DNA from 3 places in the Streptomyces sp. NPDC006309 genome. Region 1 is predicted to be linked to each of the others. Evidence: riboswitches for the same ligand, from Rfam matches in the RefSeq annotation. Region 1 holds a riboswitch; each other region holds the start of a gene.
What was found. A riboswitch is a leader RNA that binds a small molecule or an ion and turns the genes downstream of it on or off. The one in region 1 is predicted to bind thiamine pyrophosphate.

Region 1 (6,180 bases):
GCTGCTCGTCGGTCAGCCCCTCGCGGGCCCCGCGCACCTGGAGGAGCAGCGCCACGGCGTCGTGCGGCCGGAGGTCCGGGGTGCGCGCGGTGGCCGACGCCACCAGCTCGTCCAGCTGGTACGGCAGCCCGGGCACGAGCGCCGAGGGCGGCGGTACGTCCTCGTGGATGTGCCGGTAGAGCACCTGGGCCGGGGATTCACCGGCGTGCGGCTTGCCGCCGGTCAGCATCTCGTACAGGACCACACCGCACGCGTACACGTCGACGCGCGGGTCCGCGGTGCCCTGCTCGATCTGCTCGGGGGCGAGATAGGAGACGGTCCCGAGGACGGCGCCCGTCGTGCTGGTCACCGTGTCCACGGAGCGCACCAGCCCGAAGTCGGCCACCTTGACCCGGCCGTCGTCCCCTATGAGCACGTTCTCCGGCTTCATGTCCCGGTGCACGAACCCGGCCCGGTGGGCGGCGCCCAGCGCGGCCAGCACCGGCTCCAGGACGTCCAGGGCGGCCCGCGGCTGCACGGCGCCCCGCTCGCGCAGCACGTCCCGCAGGGTGCACCCGGCGACGTACTCCATCGCCAGGTACACGTACGACCCGTCGGTGCCCTGGTCGAAGACCTGCACCACGTTGGGGTGGTCGAGCCGGGCGACGGACTTCGCCTCCCGGATGAACCGCTCGACGAAGGACCCGTCGGCCGCGAGCGCCGGGTGCATCACCTTCAGCGCGAGGACGCGGTCCAGGCGGGTGTCCAGGGCCCGGTAGACCGTGGCCATACCGCCGGCCGCGACCCGCGCGTCGACGCGGTAGCGGCCGTCGAGCAGCTGACCGACGAGGGGGTCCTGAAGGGTCGTATCCACGCAGGGGAGTCTACGAGGACCCACCGACACCACCGCCGGCCACGGTGCCCCAGGCGGCGGAATGCAGCAGAGCTGTGACCGTCACGGACGCGGAGCCCGGCGGGAGGCGAGGGCCGGCCGGAGCCGGCCCCCGCTCCGTGCGCAAGGGCCTGGAGGGCGCGCCTAGAAGGCGGGCCGTTCCGGGTCCAGGCGGGCGAGGCCCGCGGCCGGGGAGGAGGCCTGCGCGAAGTGGCGCCGCGGGATCCGCCCGGCCCGCCGGGCCAGCCGCCCCGCCTCCACGGCGTGCCTCATGGCCGCGGCCATCAGCTCCGGCTCCTGCGCCCGCGTCACCGCGGACGCCAGCATCACCCCGGCACAGCCCAGCTCCATCGCGAGGGCCGCGTCGGACGCCGTACCGGCCCCCGCGTCCAGGATCACCGGCACGCGCGCGTGCTCCACGATCAGCTGGAAGTTGTGCGGGTTGCGGATACCGAGACCGGACCCGATCGGCGAGCCCAGCGGCATCACCGCCGCACAGCCGGCGTCCTCCAGCTTCCGCGCGAGGACGGGGTCGTCGTTGGTGTACGGCAGCACCGTGAACCCCTCGTCGACCAGCGTCTCCGCGGCGTCCAGCGTCTCCACCGGGTCCGGCAGCAGCGTCCGCTCGTCGGCGATGACCTCCAGCTTGATCAGGTCCGTGCCCAGCGCCTCCCGGGCCAGCCGGGCGGTCAGCACGGCCTCGCCGGCGGTGAAACAGCCCGCCGTGTTCGGCAGCACCCGGATGCCGAGCCGCTCCAGCACGGACAGCACCGAGCCGTGCACGCCGAGGTCCACCCGGCGCATCGCGACCGTGGTCAGCTCCGTGCCGGAGGCGATGAGCGAGCGCTCCAGCACGTCCAGACTGGGCGCCCCTCCCGTGCCCATGATCAGCCGGGAGGAGAGGGTCAGCCCACCGAGGACCAGGGGATCGTCGGCCATGACTCAGCCTCCCTGCACGGCGGTGAGGACCTCGACGCGGTCGCCCTCGGCGAGGGCGGTCGCCGCCCACCGTGCGCGCGGGACGACGGTCTCGTTGACGGCGGCGGCCACCCCGCGCGGCGCCGCGGTGAGGGACCCCACCAGGGCGTCCAGCGCGGTGCCCGCGACGATGCGGCGGGGTTCGCCGTTGACGGAGATGGTGACGGAAACGTTCATGCGGGCTGCTCCAGCTGTTCCACGGGTGCGGCGCCGAACCGCCGCGGGGTGAACGGACGTGCCTCCGGAGGAAGGGTCCCGGTGACCAGGGTGTGCGCCAGCACGTCCCCGGTGACCGGCGTGAGCAGCACCCCGTTGCGGTGGTGCCCGGTGGCCAGCAGCAGCCCGTCCAGGCCGGACGGGCCGAGCAGCGGCGCGTTGTCGGGGGAGGCGGGCCGCAGCCCGGCCCGGGTCTCGGTGAGCGGCAGCTCGGTGATGCCGGGCACCAGCTCGTGGGCGTCGCGCAGCAGCTCGTACACGCCGCCGGCCGTGACCGTCGTGTCCCAGCCCTGCTCCTCGCTGGTGGCGCCGACGACCAGCTCGCCGTTCTCCCGGGGCACCAGGTAGACCTGGCTGCCGCGGACCACCGCCCGCACCGTACGGCTCAGGAACGGCGCGAACCGGCGCGGCACGGTCAGCCGCAGCACCTGCCCCTTGACCGGCCGGACCGGGGGACGCAGCTCCTCCGGCAGGCCCGCGAGCCGCCCGCTCAGGCTCCCGGCCGCGAGCACCACCTGACCTGCGCTCAGCCCGGTCCCGTCGGCCGTGGTGACCCCGGTGGCCCGGCCCCCCGCGACGTCCAGCCGCTCGGTCCACGCGCGGTGGAACACCACGCCGGCCCGCTCGCACGCCGCCATCAGGGCCGCCGACAGCCGCCGCGGGTCGACCTGGTGGTCGCCGTCGACCCGCAGGCCGCCGCGCACCCCGGGCGCCAGCATCGGCTCCAGGCGGCGGCACTCCCGCCCGGACAGCCACTCGGAGGCGAGCCCCGATCGCTGCTGCAAGGAGTGCAGGTCCCGCAGGTGCGCGCGGTCGTCGGCGTTGAGCGCGACGGCGAGGGTGCCGCAGCGGCGGTAACCGGGGTCGTGGCCGGTCAGCTCGGACAGCTCGGCCACGAACTCGGGGTAGCGGCGGGCCGACTCCAGGTTGAGGGCGAGCAGCGTCTCCTCGCCGTAGTGCAGTTCGGTGACCGCGGCCAGCATCCCGGCCGCGACCCGGGCGGCCCCGCCACCCGGCTCGGGGTCCACCACGGCCGTGGCCAGACCGCGTTGCGCGGCCCGCCAGGCCGTGACCAGGCCGATGATCCCGCCCCCGATGACGAGGACGTCGGACGTACGTGACGACATGGGCGTCCAGCCCCTCCCTTCGCCGGCATGACCCGGATCAGGTTCGTACGGTCGGAGGCCGCCAGCCTCCCTCTCAGCCCGGTGCGTCCGGGCTCCCGCGAGTGCTTGTACGGTGGCCACCCTAGCCCGCCCCGCTCACCACGCGTAAGGGAGTCCTCCGCCATGTCCCGCTCGCTCGACGGACTGCATTTCGCCCCCGTGGCGGACCAGGCCCCAGGTCAGGTGGGCACCCGCACCCGGTTCGCCTACCACGAGGACGACGGCGCGATCTGGGCCGGGTACGCGGGCGGCGACGTCGTACGGGGCCACCTGGTCGGCACCCGCGAGGGCGACCGGCTGGACTTCCGCTACGTGCAGCTGAGGACCGACGGGACGACCGCCTCCGGGCACTGCGTGTCCACGGTCGTGGAACTGCCCGACGGGCGGCTGCGGCTGGAGGAGGCCTGGGAGTGGGAGTCCCGGCCGGGCTCCGGCACCAGCGTTGTGGAACAGGTCACCGAGCACGCCCCCTGACTGACGGAACGTCACCTGACTAAGGTGATCGGGTGAGCGAGCAGACAGCGCAAGAGGGCACGTCGCAAGGACCCCGCGTGGTCGTCGTCGGCGCGGGCATGGCCGGGGTCCAGACCGCGGTCGCCCTGCGGGAACAGGGCTTCCGGGGGACGGTGACCGTCATCGGGGCCGAGGCCCACCAGCCCTACGACCGGCCGCCGCTGTCGAAGGCCGTCCTGCTCGGCAAGGCCGAGGGATCCGCCTTCGACGTGGACTTCGAGGCCCTCGGCGTCGAGCTGCGCCTCGGCTGCGAGGTGCGCGGCCTGCGCCCCGCCGACCACGAACTGGACACCGGGACCGGCCCGGTGCCCTACGACGTCCTGGTCCTCGCCACCGGCGCCGAACCGGTCACCCTGCCCGGCACCGAGGACCTGCCCGGCGTACACCTGCTGCGCACCCTGGACGACGCCGAACGGCTGCGGCCCGTCCTCGCCCGGCAGCACGACGTCGTGGTCGTCGGCGCCGGCTGGATCGGCGCCGAGTTCGCCACCGCCGCCCGCGAGGCGGGCTGCGGGGTGACCGTCGTCGAGGCCGCGGACCGGCCGCTCGCCGGCGCCCTGCCCGCCGAGGTCGCCGCCCCCATGGCCGCCTGGTACGCCGACGCCGGCGTGGAACTGCGCACGCACGCGCGCGTGGAGCGCGTCGAGCCCGGCGCGGTGCTGCTCGCCGACGGCACACGGCTGCCCGCCGGCGCCGTCGTCGTCGGCATCGGCGCCCGCCCCGCCACCGCCTGGCTGGCCGGCTCCGGCATCGAGCTGGGCGCGCACGGCGAGATCATCGCCGACGCCCGCCTGCGCACCTCCCTGCCGGATGTGTACGCCGTCGGCGACTGCGCCTCGTTCCCGTCGGCCCGCTACGGCGAACGGCTGCTCGTCCACCACTGGGACAACGCCCTCCAGGGCCCGCGCACGGTCGCCGCGAACATCCTCGCCGCCGACCACCTCGGCGACACCCCGCAGACCTACGACCCGGTGCCGTACTTCTGGTCCGAGCAGTTCGGCCGGTTCGTGCAGCACGCCGGCCACCACGCCGCCGCCGACCGCCTGGTCTGGCGCGGCGACCCGGCGGGACCGGCCTGGACGGTGTGCTGGCTGCGCGAGGACCGGCTGGTGGCCCTGCTGGCGGTCGGCCGCCCCCGGGACCTGGCGCAGGGACGACGGCTGATCGAGGCGGGCCGGCGCATGGACGTCCGGGCACTGGCCGACCCGAGCCGCCCCCTGAAGGACGCCGGCACCGACTAGCCGGCCGCGCCCTTCGGGGCACGTCGGCGGCGGCCGGCCGGCCCCGGCACATCGTCCCAGGTGGACCCACCTGGCTTCCGACTGTCAGTGGGGGATGGCAGGCTTGTCCTGTGACCGAGATTGACGCAAAGATCGAAGCTCTCGTCCCCGCCTGGCTCACCCTGCCCGATATCGCCGAGATGTTCGGTATCGAGGTGACGCGTGTGCGGCAGCTGGTCAAGGACGGCCAGCTCATCGCCGTACGCCGAGGTGAGAACAGGGCGCTGTACGTCCCCGCCGCCTTCATCGACGAGGACAAGATCGTCAAGGGCCTGACCGGGACCCTGACGCTCCTGCGGGACGACGGCTTCACCGATGAAGAGATGATCGAGTGGCTCTTCACCCCCGACCCGACCCTGCCCGGCACCCCCGCGCAGGCCCTGAGCGAGAATCGCGGCACGGAGGTGAAGCGCCGCGCCCAGGCGCTCGCCGTCTGAGGCGGCCCGCACCAGGGGCCGGCGTGCGGGCCCCGCGCCCGCACGCCACCCGCACCGTCAGACACACCGACCACGGGGGGACCCACGCATGTCCGACACCGCCCGCGCCGCGCTCGCCGACGCCCGGCTGTACCTGTGCACGGACGCCCGTAAGCGCCAGGGCGACCTGCCGGAGTTCCTGGACGCGGTGCTGGCCGGCGGTGTCGACATCGTGCAGCTGCGCGACAAGGGCATGGAGGCGGCCGAGGAGCTGGAACACCTCCGGGTGCTCGCCGACGCCTGCGCCCGGCACGGCAAGCTCCTCGCGGTCAACGACCGCGCGGACGTCGCCCACGCCGCCCGCGCCGACGTGCTGCACCTCGGGCAGGGCGACCTGCCGGTCCCGGCCGCCCGCGCCATCCTCGGCGACGACGTGCTGATCGGCCGCTCCACGCACTCCGGGGCCGAGGCCACCGCTGCCGCCGCCCAGCAGGGCGTGGACTACTTCTGCACCGGCCCCTGCTGGCCCACCCCCACCAAGCCCGGCCGGCACGCCCCCGGCCTCGACCTGGTCCGCCACACGGCGGCCCTCGGCACCGACCGCCCCTGGTTCGCCATCGGCGGCATCGACCTCGGCAACCTGGACGAGGTGCTGGACGCGGGCGCCCGCCGGGTCGTCGTGGTCCGGGCCCTCACCGAGGCCGGCGACCCGGGCGCCGCGGCGGCCGAGTTCGCGAAGC
Region 2 (6,180 bases), on a different contig from region 1:
TTCCTGCTGCTGACGGTCGTCAGCGACACCGGCGCGTACGCGGTCGGCTGGCGCTTCGGCAAGAACCGGCTCGCCCCGCGCATCAGCCCCGGCAAGACCCGCGAGGGCCTGCTGGGCGCCGTGCTGTTCGCGATGGTCGCGGGCGCGCTGTGCATGCATTTCCTGATCGACGACGGCATCTGGTGGCAGGGCCTGCTGCTGGGCCTCGCGGTCGCGGCCAGCGCCACGCTGGGCGACCTGGGCGAGTCGATGATCAAGCGGGACCTGGGCATCAAGGACATGGGCACCCTGCTCCCCGGTCACGGCGGCATCATGGACCGGCTGGACTCCCTGCTGCCCACGGCTCCGGTGGTGTGGCTGCTGATGGTGGTCTTCGTCGGCGGCGGCTGAGAGCGCCGAGCCGGGCACCGTACGACTTCCGGGCCCCCGTCCGCACACAGGACGGGGGCCCGTCGTCATATCCAGACCTGGGACCTGACCGTGTCCCGGCATCAGCCCCGCTGGAAAGCCGTCGTGCGTCCCGGAACCACCCCTGCTCCGGAGGCGGCCGGTCCCGGGGAAGGCGGCACCCGGATGCCGCAGCACGACTCGGCGGGTGAGCTCCGGGCGCGGCAGACTCCCTTCAGAGGACGGCGTTCCCCCGCCGCCCGGCCACGCAGCAGGGAGTGTGTCCGATGCCCCTCGACCCAGCCGCCGTACCGCCCTCCGCCCCGTCTCCGCCGCGGGTGAGGTTCTGGCCCGTCGACGACCTGCCCGCACTCGACCCCGACCCGTTCCTGGACGAGGTGCTGCGCGAGGAGCCCGTCACCCGGATCAGGCTGCCGTACGGGGAGGGCCACGCCTGGCTGGCCACCCGGTACGAGGACATCCGCTTCGTCACCTCCGACCCGCGCTTCTCCCGGGAACAGGTCGTCGGCCGCGACGTCACCAGCATGCGCCCGGAGCCGGTTGCCTCGCAGACGGCGGGCCTGCAATACATCGACCCGCCCCGCCACAACCGGCTGCGCCGGGTCGTCGCCCGCGCGTTCACCGGCCGGAGCATGCAGCGGCTGCGCCCGCTGGCCGAGCGCCGGGCCGCCGAGCTGCTCGACGGGATGGAACGCGCCGGCGCACCGGCCGACCTGATGGAGCACCTGCACGGCCCCTTCCCGATCGCCGTGATCCGCGACTTCCTCGGCGTGGAGGAGAAGGACTGGCACCGCTGGGCGGAGACGGGCGAGGCACTGCTGTCCGCGGGCGCCGAGTCCAAGGAGCGCGCCGCACAGGTGGCCCGGACCAACCGCGCCCGCATCGCCGAACTGCTCCGGCACCGCCGTGCGGAGCCCCGCGAGGACCTCGCCGGGGTGCTGGCCCAGGCCGTCACGGCGGGTGAGATCACCGACGACGAGGCGATCTCCCTCGCCACCGCCGTCCAGGTCAGCGGCGGCCACGCCGTCCGCAACAACAGCGGCTCGATGATGTACGCGCTGCTCACCCACCCCGGGCACCTGAACCGGCTGCGCCGCGAGCCCGAGCTGCTGCCCCGGGCCGTGGACGAGCTGTTCCGCTACGTCCCGCACCGCAACGGCGTCGGCATCCCCCGGATCGCCGTGGAGGACGTCACCGTCGGCGGCCAGTTGATCCGGGCCGGTGAGGTCGTCTACAACGCGTACGTCGCCGCCAACCGCGACCCCGAGGTGTTCCCCGACCCCGACGCCCTGGACTTCGACCGCGAGAACCGGGCCCACCTGGCGTTCGGCCACGGCCCGCACCACTGCCTGGCCGCCGTCATGGCCCGCATGGAGGCCGAGGTGGTGATCGGCGCCGTTCTCACCCGCTTCCCCGGCATCCGGCTGGCGGTGCCCCCACAGGAGGTCGAGTTCCAGCGCCAGGGCCTGATCCGCGGCCCGAGGACCCTGCCCGTGACCTGGTGAGAGGCGAGATCCCCCTCTGTGCCGGGACCCGGGCGTGGGCGTCACTGCTAGAGGTGCGGACCGATCAGCAGCACGGTGATCACGGACACCTCGTTGCCCTGCTCGTCCTTCTCGTTCGGGCCGTACATCCAGTAGACGCGCCAGGCTGACGCCGTCTGGTTCTCCACGTAGGAGTCCCAGACCTTCTCGCTCGGCAGATTCGGGAAGTGCTCGTACTGGTGGGAACGCAAGCCCGGATATCTCGGGTCGATCTGGAGGCGTCCGAGGGTGCGATGAACCTTCTTCAGCTTCGAGGCGGTGGCGTTGCCGCCCGCCGTCAACCGGTCGAGCGTGGCTTCAGCGTCGTCGGAAAAGCGAAGGGTGAACAAAGGTCAGTCCTCGGTTTCGTCCTCCGCGAGGTACTGGCTGAAGTCGCCGAGGTCCTTGGTCTTCCCTTCCTTGGCCTGCTGCACTCCGCGGCGAACGCGATCGGCTACCTCGTGGTCTGTCCAGACCAGTAGTTCGCGCTCGGGGATGGAGACGACAGGGGTCAGCAAGAGCACACCGTCGGGGTCGGCCTCCACCCGGTAGCGCCGGCCCGGCTTGGCTCCGGCGCGTCCGAGGGAGACGCGTCCTCGGGCGTCGACTTCGGTCTCTGCTATGGCTTCGAACTCCTCGCGCGCATTGGTCCTCATGGCTGCACTCCTTGGTGGTCCGACGTCTCGGCGTTGGTCGGTCAACACCGCGGGAGGGCGCCGAGTCCAGGCGGGATCGCGGTATCCCCAGCCTAACCGAGGTGGGGCAAGTGGGCAATGCCCACTTGCCCCACCGACAGGTGCACGGACCCCCGGCTGCGCCGCCCGCGCCGGACGGCCGCCCGCGTTGTCCGTACCGCCCGCCGGCCGTCCGGCCGCTGAGCGACGACCGGCGAACAGCACGAAGGGCACTCGTAGCGGGCGACGGCCCCAGGTCACCCGATTGGATCTGCGACACTGGTAGAGCCATGCCTAAGCCCGGAGAACTCACCTTTGTCGCGCCGCGCGGAGCCAAGAAGCCGCCGCGGCATCTCGCCGACCTCACGCCCGCCGAGCGCAAGGACGCGGTGGCCGAGATCGGTGAGAAGCCGTTCCGTGCCAAGCAGCTCGCGCAGCACTACTTCGCGCGGTACGCGCACGACCCCGCGCAGTGGACCGACATCCCCGCCGGGTCGCGCGGGAAGCTGCAAGAAGCGCTGCTGCCGGAGCTGATGACGGTCGTCCGGCATCTGTCGACCGACCAGGGGACCACGCGCAAGACGCTGTGGCGGCTGTTCGACGGCACGCTGGTCGAGTCCGTGCTGATGCGGTACCCGGACCGGGTCACCATGTGCATCAGCTCCCAGGCCGGATGCGGGATGAACTGCCCGTTCTGCGCCACCGGGCAGGCCGGTCTGGACCGGAACCTGTCCACCGCCGAGATCGTGCACCAGATCGTGGACGGGATGCGGGCGCTGCGGGACGGGGAGGTGCCGGGCGGACCGGCGCGGCTGTCCAACATCGTCTTCATGGGCATGGGCGAGCCCCTCGCCAACTACAAGCGGGTCGTCGGCGCCATCCGGGCGCTCACCGACCCGGCCCCGGACGGGCTGGGACTGTCCCAGCGCGGGATCACCGTCTCGACCGTCGGACTGGTGCCGGCCATCCACCGGTTCTCCGACGAGGGCTTCAAGTGCCGGCTCGCGATCTCCCTGCACGCCCCCGATGACGAACTGCGCGACACCCTCGTCCCCGTGAACACGCGGTGGAAGGTGCGCGAGGTGCTGGACGCCGGTTTCGAGTACACCGAGAGGTCGGGCCGCCGGCTGTCGATCGAGTACGCGCTGATCCGGGACATCAACGACCAGGCCTGGCGCGGTGACCGGCTCGGCCGGCTGCTCCGGGGCAAGCCCGTGCACGTCAACCTCATCCCGCTCAACCCGACCCCGGGTTCGAAGTGGACGGCCTCCCGGCCGGAGGACGAGAAGGCGTTCGTGGAGGCCATCGCCGCGCACGGCGTGCCGGTGACCGTCCGGGACACCCGTGGACAGGAGATCGACGGGGCCTGCGGTCAGCTCGCGGCCACCGAGCGGTAATCTGACCACGTCCACATATCTTCATATTCCGACAGGGGAGCGCCACAGCGCTGAGAGTGCGGCAACCGGGCCGCAGACCCTCTGAACCTCGCCCAGGTCATTCTGGGTAGGAAGTTCGGTCACCACTCAAGCTGTTGCGCCCTGCCCGGCCTCCCTCGCGGAGGCCCGGGCAGGGCCGCGTCTCTTCCTGGCCCACCCCAGGAGGACATCCAGTGCACAACAAGACCCTCGTGGCCGTGGCGGCGGGGCTAGGTCTCCTCGCCCTGCCCGCGCTGACCGGGTGCGGGTCGTCGGACACCGGGAAGCCCACGGACTCCAGGACCGTCACCCTCGTCAGCCACGACTCGTGGAGCGTCTCGAAGAACGTCCTGAAGGACTTCGAGAAGCGGTCCGGGTACCAGGTCAAGGTCCTCAAGGACGGCGACGCCGGCCAGGCCGTCAACAAGGCGATCCTCACCAAGGACAACCCGCAGGGCGACGTCCTCTTCGGCGTCGACAACACCCTGCTGTCCCGCGCCCTGGACAACGGGCTGTTCCAGCCGTATCAGGCCAAGGGATCCGGCACGGTCCTGCCGCAGTACCAGGTCGACCGGACGAGGCACCGCGTCACGCCCGTCGACACCGGCGACATCTGCGTCAACTACGACAAGGCCTACTTCAGCGCGCACCGGCTGACCCCGCCGCGGTCCTTCGCCGACCTCGCCGATCCTCGCTACAAGAACCTGCTCGTCACCGAGAACGCGGCCACCTCCTCACCGGGCCTCGGCTTCCTCCTCGGCAGCGCCGCACAGTTCGGCGACGCGGGCTGGCAGGACTACTGGAAGAAGCTCAAGGCCAACGGCGTCAAGGTCGTCGACGGCTGGGAGCAGGCCTACGACCAGGAGTTCTCCGGCTCCACCCAGGGCCGCAAGGCCGGCGGCGACCGCCCGCTCGTGGTGTCGTACGCCTCCTCCCCGCCCGCCGAGGTGATCTACGCCAAGAAGCGGCCCGCCACCGCCCCGACCGGTGTGGCGAGCGGCACCTGCTTCCGGCAGACCGAGTACGCGGGGCTCCTGAGCAACGCCCGCAACCCCAAGGGCGGCAAGGCGTTCCTCGACTTCCTGCTCAGCAAGGAGTTCCAGGAGGACATGCCGCTGAACATGTTCGTCTACCCCGTGCGCGAGGCCGCCCAGGTGCCGCCGGACTTCCTGAAGTACGGCCCCCAGGCCAAGGACCCGCAGACCATGGCCCCGGACCGGATCGCCGCCAACCGCGACCAGTGGGTCAAGACGTGGACGTCACTCGTACTGAGGTAGCCCGGACCCGGCGGGGGAGCGCGGCGCGGTTCGGGCTGATGGCCCTGCCCGTCGCGTTCTTCGCGCTGTTCTTCGCCTGGCCCGTGGCCGCGATCGTCGCGCGCGGCCTGAAGGCGGACGGCGGCTGGCGGCTCGGACGGATCGCGGACGTCGTCACGCAGCCCGACATCCGGCACGTGCTGTGGTTCACCACCTGGCAGGCGCTGGCCTCCACCGCGCTCACCCTGCTGCTCGCGCTGCCCGCCGCCTACGTCTTCGCCCGCCTGCGCTTCCCGGGCAAGCAACTGCTGCGGGCCGTGGTCACCGTCCCGTTCGTGCTCCCGACCGTCGTCGCCGGCAGCGCCTTCCTGGCCCTGCTCGGGCACAACGGGCTGCTCGACCAGTTGTGGGGCGTACGGCTCGACACCACCGTGTGGGCGATCCTGCTGGCCCACGTCTTCTTCAACTACGCGGTCGTCGTCCGCACCGTCGGCGGTCTGTGGGCCCAGCTCGACCCACGCCAGGAGGAGGCCGCCCGCCTGCTGGGCGCCTCCCCGGCGAAGGCCTGGCGGCAGGTCACCCTGCCCGCGCTCGCGCCCGCCGTGGCCGCCGCCGCGCTGATGGTGTTCCTGTTCACCTTCACCTCCTTCGGCGTGGTGCAGATCCTCGGCGGCCCCACCTTCTCCACCCTGGAGGTGGAGATCTACCGGCAGACCTCCGAGGTCTTCGACCTGTCCACGGCCGCCGTCCTCACCCTCGTGCAGTTCGTCGCCGTCGGCGCGATCCTCGCCGTGCACGCCCGGACCGTACGGCGGCGGGAGACCGCCCTGCGCCTGGTCGACCCGAAGGTGACCGCCCGCCCGCCGCGCGGCGGCGGCCAGTGGGCGCTGCTCGCCGGGGTCCT
Region 3 (6,180 bases), on a different contig from region 1:
CATTCCGGCTGGACGAACTGGAGGCGGAGCGCGCCGCCCATGAGGGTGCCTACCTTCAGTTCCTGCGCGAGCGGAACATGTCGGTCGGCCTGTACGCCCTCGACGCGGGTGAGCACGACCCGCAGAAGCCCCATCACCAGGACGAGGTGTACTTCGTCGTCAGCGGCCGGGCGTCGATCACGGTCGGTCCGCAGACGACGGAGGTGGCGCGGGGCAGCATCGTGTACGTGCCGGCCGGAGTGCCGCACAGGTTCCACCACATCAGCGAGGACCTCAGGGTTCTCGTCGTGTTCTCTCCGCCCGAGGCGTGAGCCCGCACCCCGGACTCCCTAGGGGACGGATCAGGGGAGGACAAGGGATGCGCGGCCCCCGTGCGGCCCTTTCGCGGCCCTAGCATCGGGTGCAGGACATCAACAGCGCATGAAACACGAGGGACGAGGACGATGCGGGAGATCTTCACGGGTATGCCGTGGTGGGTGAAGTGGGTCGCGGTGCCGGTCATCGCCCTGGTCGTGTTCGGCGGCCTGATAGCGACCGTCGTCGGGTTCGTGATCGGCCTGCTGTTCAAGGCGCTGGTCTTCGTCGCCCTGGTCGGCGGACTGGTCTACGTCATACGCAAGTTCACGGCGAGCTCCTCGTCGCGCAGCGACTGGTGAGACCGAGGGGGCCCGGCGGCCGGTGAGGGGGCCACCGGTTCCCTCGGGGGAGGGAAGTTTTCCCAGGAGCCGTCTGCGCGCGGTGGCCGACGGTTAGAGTCCGGAACTCCCCACGGGATCCGGCTCCGTGGGTGGCGCAGACCCCCCTCCGTGCTCTTCCCCGCACGGGCTGCCCCTCGCGCTACGGGAGTACCCCTTGGCCACGGTCGACACCGCACCGGCAGAACCCCACGCACCCCCCGTCCCCCCGCGCTCGTGCGCGCCGCCCCTTCAGCGACCGGCCCCCCTGGCCGTCCCCGGCCGGCCCACGTCCGCCTCCGTCCCCGGCCGGCCCACGTCCGCCTCCGTCCCCGGCCGGCCCACGTCCGCTGCCCCGGGGCCCCCGGCCGGTGCGACGCTCATCGGATCCGTCCAGCGCGCCATGCGCCTGCTCGAGGCCGTCGCCGCCCGCCCGTACGGTGCCCCCGCCAAGCAGCTCGCCCGGGAGACGGGCCTGGCGCTGCCCACGACGTACCACCTGCTGCGCACCCTTGTGCACGAGGGCTACCTGTACCGCGAGAAGGGGCTGTTCTTCCTCGGTGACGCCGCCGCGCGGCTCGCGAGCAGCGGAGCACAGCAGAAACGTCGCAGCTCGGTGGCGGACATGCTCGCGCACTGGCGTGATTCGATCGGTGTACCGGTGTACTACGCGATGTACCGGGACGGCGAGATCGACGTGATGTGCGTCTCCGACTCGCGCGAGGCACCCGCGGTCGAGGAGTGGGCCGACTTCCGTGAGACCGGCCACGCCCATGCCATCGGACAGTGCCTGCTGTCCCAGCTGGACGAGGACGCCCGGCGCGACCACCTCGCCCACTACCCGGCCGAACCCCTCACGCCCTACACCGTGCGGGACCACGGCGCGCTGCTGCGGCGACTGGCCCGCACCCGGCGCATGGAACTGACGGTGGAGCGTCAGGAGTACGCGCTCGGGACGGTCTGCGCGGCGGTCCCCATCACGGTCGGCACGACCGCGGCCACCATGGCCATCTCCCTGCCCGTCCAGCGGGCCGACCGGCTGCTGCCCGCCGCCCGCCGGCTCCAGGCGGAGATCGGGCGGCACGTCGGCTCGCTCACGCTCTCTATCAGCATGTGAAAACTTACTCCTTGTGATCTATTGCGTACTTTCAGCAAGATTTGACCATGGCTAGAGGGATCAATCCCGGCCAGTCGATGTCATATGACGGGGTAGGCGATGCGCGAGTCCGTACAGGCAGAAGTCATGATGAGCTTTCTCGTGTCGGAGGAGCTCTCCTTCCGCATCCCGGTGGAGCTGCGCTACGAGACCTGTGATCCGTACGCGGTGCGGCTCACCTTTCACCTGCCCGGTGACGCCCCGGTGACCTGGGCCTTCGGGCGCGAGCTGTTGATCGACGGGGTCGGGCGGCCCTGCGGGGAGGGTGATGTGCGCATCGCTCCAGCCGATTCCGAGGTGCTGGGCGAAGTGCTGATCCGGCTTCAGGTGGGCGGGGACCAGGCGCTGTTCCGTTCGTCGGCGCCGCCGCTGGTGGCCTTCCTCGACCGGACGGACAAGCTCGTGCCGCTCGGTCAGGAGGGTGCGCTGGCGGACTTCGACGCTCATCTCGACGAGGCGCTGGACCGCATCCTGGCCGAGGAACAGAGCGCCGGCTGAAGCGTCACGATACGAGGCACCGACGCACCGTCATCTCGTCCGCCTCCGTGCAGGAACGCTTCTGCACCCGGTGGACGGCACCACCGCCCCACCCCACGTCGCGTTCACCGCTTCCGGCGCCGGCCCCGGCCGCCGCGCGCCGGTGCGGGACGCCCCCCGGCAGGCACCGGGTCAGCCGCTCCCGACCGGTCGGCCGAGACCACCAGCGCGGCCAGCGCGGTGGTGACCGGCACCGAGGCGACCAGGCCGATCGAGCCCACCAGCGTGCGCACGATCTCCTCGGCCACCAGTTCGCTGTCCGCCACGGTCCCCACGCTGCTCTGCGCGATCGAGAACAGCAGCAGCAGCGGCAGCGCGGCGCCGGCGTAGGCGAGCACCAGCGTGTTGACCACGGAGGCGATGTGATCTCGGCCGATCCGGATGGCCGCCCGGTACAGCCCCCGCCAGCCCATCGCCGGGTTCGCCTCGTGCAGTTCCCAGACCGCCGACGTCTGCGTCACCGTCACGTCGTCCAGGACGCCGAGCGAGCCGATGATGACGCCGGCCAGCAGCAGACCGCTCATGTCGATCGACGGATACAGGCCGTGGATCAGACCGGTGTTGTCGTCCGTGTTGCCGGTCAGCGCGGACCAGCCGATGAACAGCGAGCCGAGCAGGCCGATCAGCGACAGGGAGATCAGCGTGCCGAGCACCGCCACCGACGTGCGGGCGGACAGGCCATGGCACATGTACAGCGCGATCAGCATGATGGCGCTCGCTCCCACCACGGCCACGACCAGCGGATCGGAGCCCTGGAGGATGGCGGGCAGGATGAACAGGGTCAGCACGAGGAAGCTCACCGCCAGGGCGACCAGAGCCATGAGACCGCGCAGCCGGCCGACCACGACGACGGCCACGGCGAAGATCCCCGCGAGCAACGCCATGGGGAACGTCCGGTTCACATCGGTCACCGAGTACTGGAGGTTCTTCGGTGCCGAAGGCTCGTAGGCGACGACGACCTTCTCGTCCCGGTGCAACTGCCGAGTCTGGTCCGGCTGCACGATCTCGGTGAACGTACGGCCTGTGTCCTCGCCGGTGTCGACGCGGACGGTCGCCTTCTTGCAGGTTTTGCCGCCCGCCTGCTTCGCGGGGGCGCCGCCGGTGGCGGAGGGGGCGCCGGCCGGGGCGCCGCCCGACGCGTTCACCGACGCGCAGCTGACCTCGGTGACCCGGATGACCGTGGCCTGCTGGGTCTGCCGGTCGAAACCGACGCCGGTGCGCGAGTGGGGCGGGGCTCCGCCGGGCCAGAGCACCGCGAGGCCGACGACGACCGCCACGGTGAAGGGGATCAGGATCGCCGCGATCACCTTCCGCAAGTGCTGGGAGACCGGCGCGGCCGGGCCGTGGCCGTGCGCGTGACCGTGGTGGCCGCCTTCCCTGGCTCCGTGGTCGTGCGCGGGACCGTGATGCCCGCCCGCACCGGTTCCGTGGCCGTGCGCGTTGCCCTGTCCCGGGCCGTCTCGGCTGGGCGGATCGGGCGGCTGGTGGGGGTACTGCTCCATCCTGGTCACCGCCCGATCATCGCAAGAACGGTGGGGGCCCACTGTTCACCGCGCCCCCCATGCCGCTAGCGTGGAGACACCTTTGCACACGCGGGAGCTCGGAGCACCGGGCTGAGAGGGCGCTGACCTCCGTAGACGCGATGTTTCACGTGGAACCAACAGGTCCCACGCAGGACATCGGCACACGGGAATCGCTGCGTCGACCGCCGAACCTGTTACCGGGTAATGCCGGCGTAGGGAGTAGGTCCGATGACCAACAAGGACGCACGCACGCCTGCCTCCGTTCGGGACGAGAAGTCCGACGAGGCCGGGAAGTCCATCGGCTGGCACAAGGCGTACGTCGAGGGCTCGCGCCCCGACCTGCGCGTGCCGGTCCGTCAGGTGCACCTCACCAACGGGGAGTCGGTCACGCTGTACGACACGTCGGGGCCGTACACCGATCCGCTCGCCGATACGGACGTCCGCAGGGGCCTGTCACCGCTGCGGGAGAACTGGATCATCGCCCGCGGTGACACCGAGGAGTACGCGGGCCGTCCTGTCCGTCCCGAGGACGACGGGCTCCGGCACACCTCGCCGCGCGGCGGGCTGCGCAACCTGGACGCGGTCTTCCCCGGGCGCCCGCGCCAGCCGCGGCGCGGCCGGAGCGACCGGCCGGTGACGCAGCTCGCCTATGCCCGACGAGGCGAGATCACGCCGGAGATGGAGTTCGTGGCCATCCGGGAGAACGTCTCTCCCGAGGTGGTCCGCGAGGAGATCGCGGCAGGCCGGGCCGTGCTGCCGGCCAACGTCAACCACCCGGAGATCGAGCCGATGATCATCGGCAAGCGGTTCCTGGTGAAGGTGAACGCCAACATCGGCAACTCCGCGGTGACGTCCTCCATCGAGGAGGAGGTCGAGAAGATGACCTGGGCGACCCGCTGGGGCGCCGACACGGTCATGGACCTCTCGACCGGCCGCAACATCCACACCACCCGTGAGTGGGTGCTGCGCAACTCCCCCGTCCCCATCGGCACGGTGCCGCTGTACCAGGCCCTGGAAAAGGTCGACGGCCGGGCCGAGGAACTGACCTGGGAGATCTACAAGGACACCGTCATCGAGCAGGCCGAGCAGGGCGTGGACTACATGACCGTCCACGCGGGCGTCCGGCTGCCGTACGTCCCGCTCACCGCCAACCGCAAGACGGGCATCGTGTCGCGCGGAGGTTCCATCATGGCCGCGTGGTGCCTGGCGCACCACAAGGAGTCGTTCCTGTACGAGAACTTCGAAGAGTTGTGCGAGATTCTCGCCGCCTACGACGTCACGTACTCGCTGGGCGACGGGCTCAGGCCCGGTTCGATCGCGGACGCCAACGACGAGGCGCAGTTCGCGGAACTGAGGACGCTCGGGGAACTCAACCGCGTCGCCAGGCGCTTTCAGGTACAGACGATGATCGAGGGCCCCGGGCATGTCCCGATGCACAAGATCAAGGAGAACATCGACCTTCAGCAGGAGATCTGTGATGAAGCTCCGTTCTATACGCTCGGCCCGCTCACCACGGACGTCGCGCCGGCGTACGACCACATCACCTCCGGCATCGGTGCCGCGATGATCGCTTGGTGGGGCACGGCGATGCTCTGCTACGTCACGCCCAAGGAGCACCTGGGCCTGCCCAACCGGGACGACGTCAAGACCGGTGTCATCACCTACAAGATCGCCGCGCACGCGGCAGACCTGGCCAAGGGGCACCCGGGCGCTCAGGAGTGGGACGACGCGCTGTCGGACGCCCGTTTCGAGTTCCGGTGGGAGGACCAGTTCAACCTCGCCCTGGACCCGGACACGGCACGGGAGTTCCACGACGAGACCCTGCCCGCGGAACCCGCCAAGACGGCCCACTTCTGCTCCATGTGCGGGCCGAAGTTCTGCAGCATGAAGATCTCGCAGGACATCCGGCGCGAGCACGGCGGCGACCGGGCCGAGATCGAGCAGGGCATGGCCCAGAAGTCGCAGGAGTTCGCGGCGGCGGGCAACCGGGTCTACCTGCCGGTCGCCGACTGAGAGGCGCGGTGAACGTGCCGCGCCGGCCGGGCCCTTGAGGGGACGGCCGGCGCGGTGGGCCGGAGTCGTCCGGCGCGCGGGGCCGGACTGCCGCGGGTGCGGTCAGTCGGGCTGGTGCTCCGGGCCGCCGTAGTCCGGGCTCGTGTAGTCGGGGCTGGTGAAACTGGGGCGGCCGCTCGGGGTGCCGTCGTCCCCGGGGCTGCTGAAGCCGGGACGGTCGTAGCCCAGACGCGGGATGCGGCCGGTCGTCGGGGCGGGCGGGGCCGTACGGCGCACG

Region 2: another riboswitch for thiamine pyrophosphate. It lies ahead of ABZ117_RS19775 (thiamine ABC transporter substrate-binding protein); the one in region 1 lies ahead of thiO (glycine oxidase ThiO).
Region 3: another riboswitch for thiamine pyrophosphate. It lies ahead of thiC (phosphomethylpyrimidine synthase ThiC); the one in region 1 lies ahead of thiO (glycine oxidase ThiO).

What each region holds. Positions count from the first base shown of each region.
Region 1 covers NZ_JBEXRO010000009.1:43,083-49,262, forward strand. Annotated here, with positions in the region: gene pknB (Stk1 family PASTA domain-containing Ser/Thr kinase) at 1-853, opposite strand, end outside; gene ABZ117_RS14665 (thiazole synthase) at 1,016-1,810, opposite strand; gene thiS (sulfur carrier protein ThiS) at 1,814-2,026, opposite strand; gene thiO (glycine oxidase ThiO) at 2,023-3,192, opposite strand; TPP riboswitch at 3,190-3,301, opposite strand; gene ABZ117_RS14680 (hypothetical protein) at 3,355-3,705, shown strand; gene ABZ117_RS14685 (FAD-dependent oxidoreductase) at 3,738-4,985, shown strand; gene ABZ117_RS14690 (Rv2175c family DNA-binding protein) at 5,096-5,461, shown strand; gene thiE (thiamine phosphate synthase) at 5,550-6,180, shown strand, end outside.
Region 2 covers NZ_JBEXRO010000014.1:115,971-122,150, reverse strand. Annotated here, with positions in the region: gene ABZ117_RS19800 (phosphatidate cytidylyltransferase) at 1-390, shown strand, start outside; gene ABZ117_RS19795 (cytochrome P450) at 675-1,913, shown strand; gene ABZ117_RS19790 (hypothetical protein) at 1,961-2,281, opposite strand; gene ABZ117_RS19785 (hypothetical protein) at 2,285-2,587, opposite strand; gene rlmN (23S rRNA (adenine(2503)-C(2))-methyltransferase RlmN) at 2,896-4,002, shown strand; TPP riboswitch at 4,026-4,133, shown strand; gene ABZ117_RS19775 (thiamine ABC transporter substrate-binding protein) at 4,215-5,297, shown strand; gene ABZ117_RS19770 (iron ABC transporter permease) at 5,336-6,180, shown strand, end outside.
Region 3 covers NZ_JBEXRO010000005.1:228,602-234,781, forward strand. Annotated here, with positions in the region: gene ABZ117_RS10125 (cupin domain-containing protein) at 1-311, shown strand, start outside; gene ABZ117_RS10130 (DUF5326 family protein) at 444-656, shown strand; gene ABZ117_RS10135 (IclR family transcriptional regulator C-terminal domain-containing protein) at 1,057-1,791, shown strand; gene ABZ117_RS10140 (SsgA family sporulation/cell division regulator) at 1,891-2,328, shown strand; gene ABZ117_RS10145 (YibE/F family protein) at 2,433-3,878, opposite strand; TPP riboswitch at 3,950-4,126, shown strand; gene thiC (phosphomethylpyrimidine synthase ThiC) at 4,119-5,903, shown strand; gene ABZ117_RS10155 (hypothetical protein) at 6,006-6,180, opposite strand, start outside.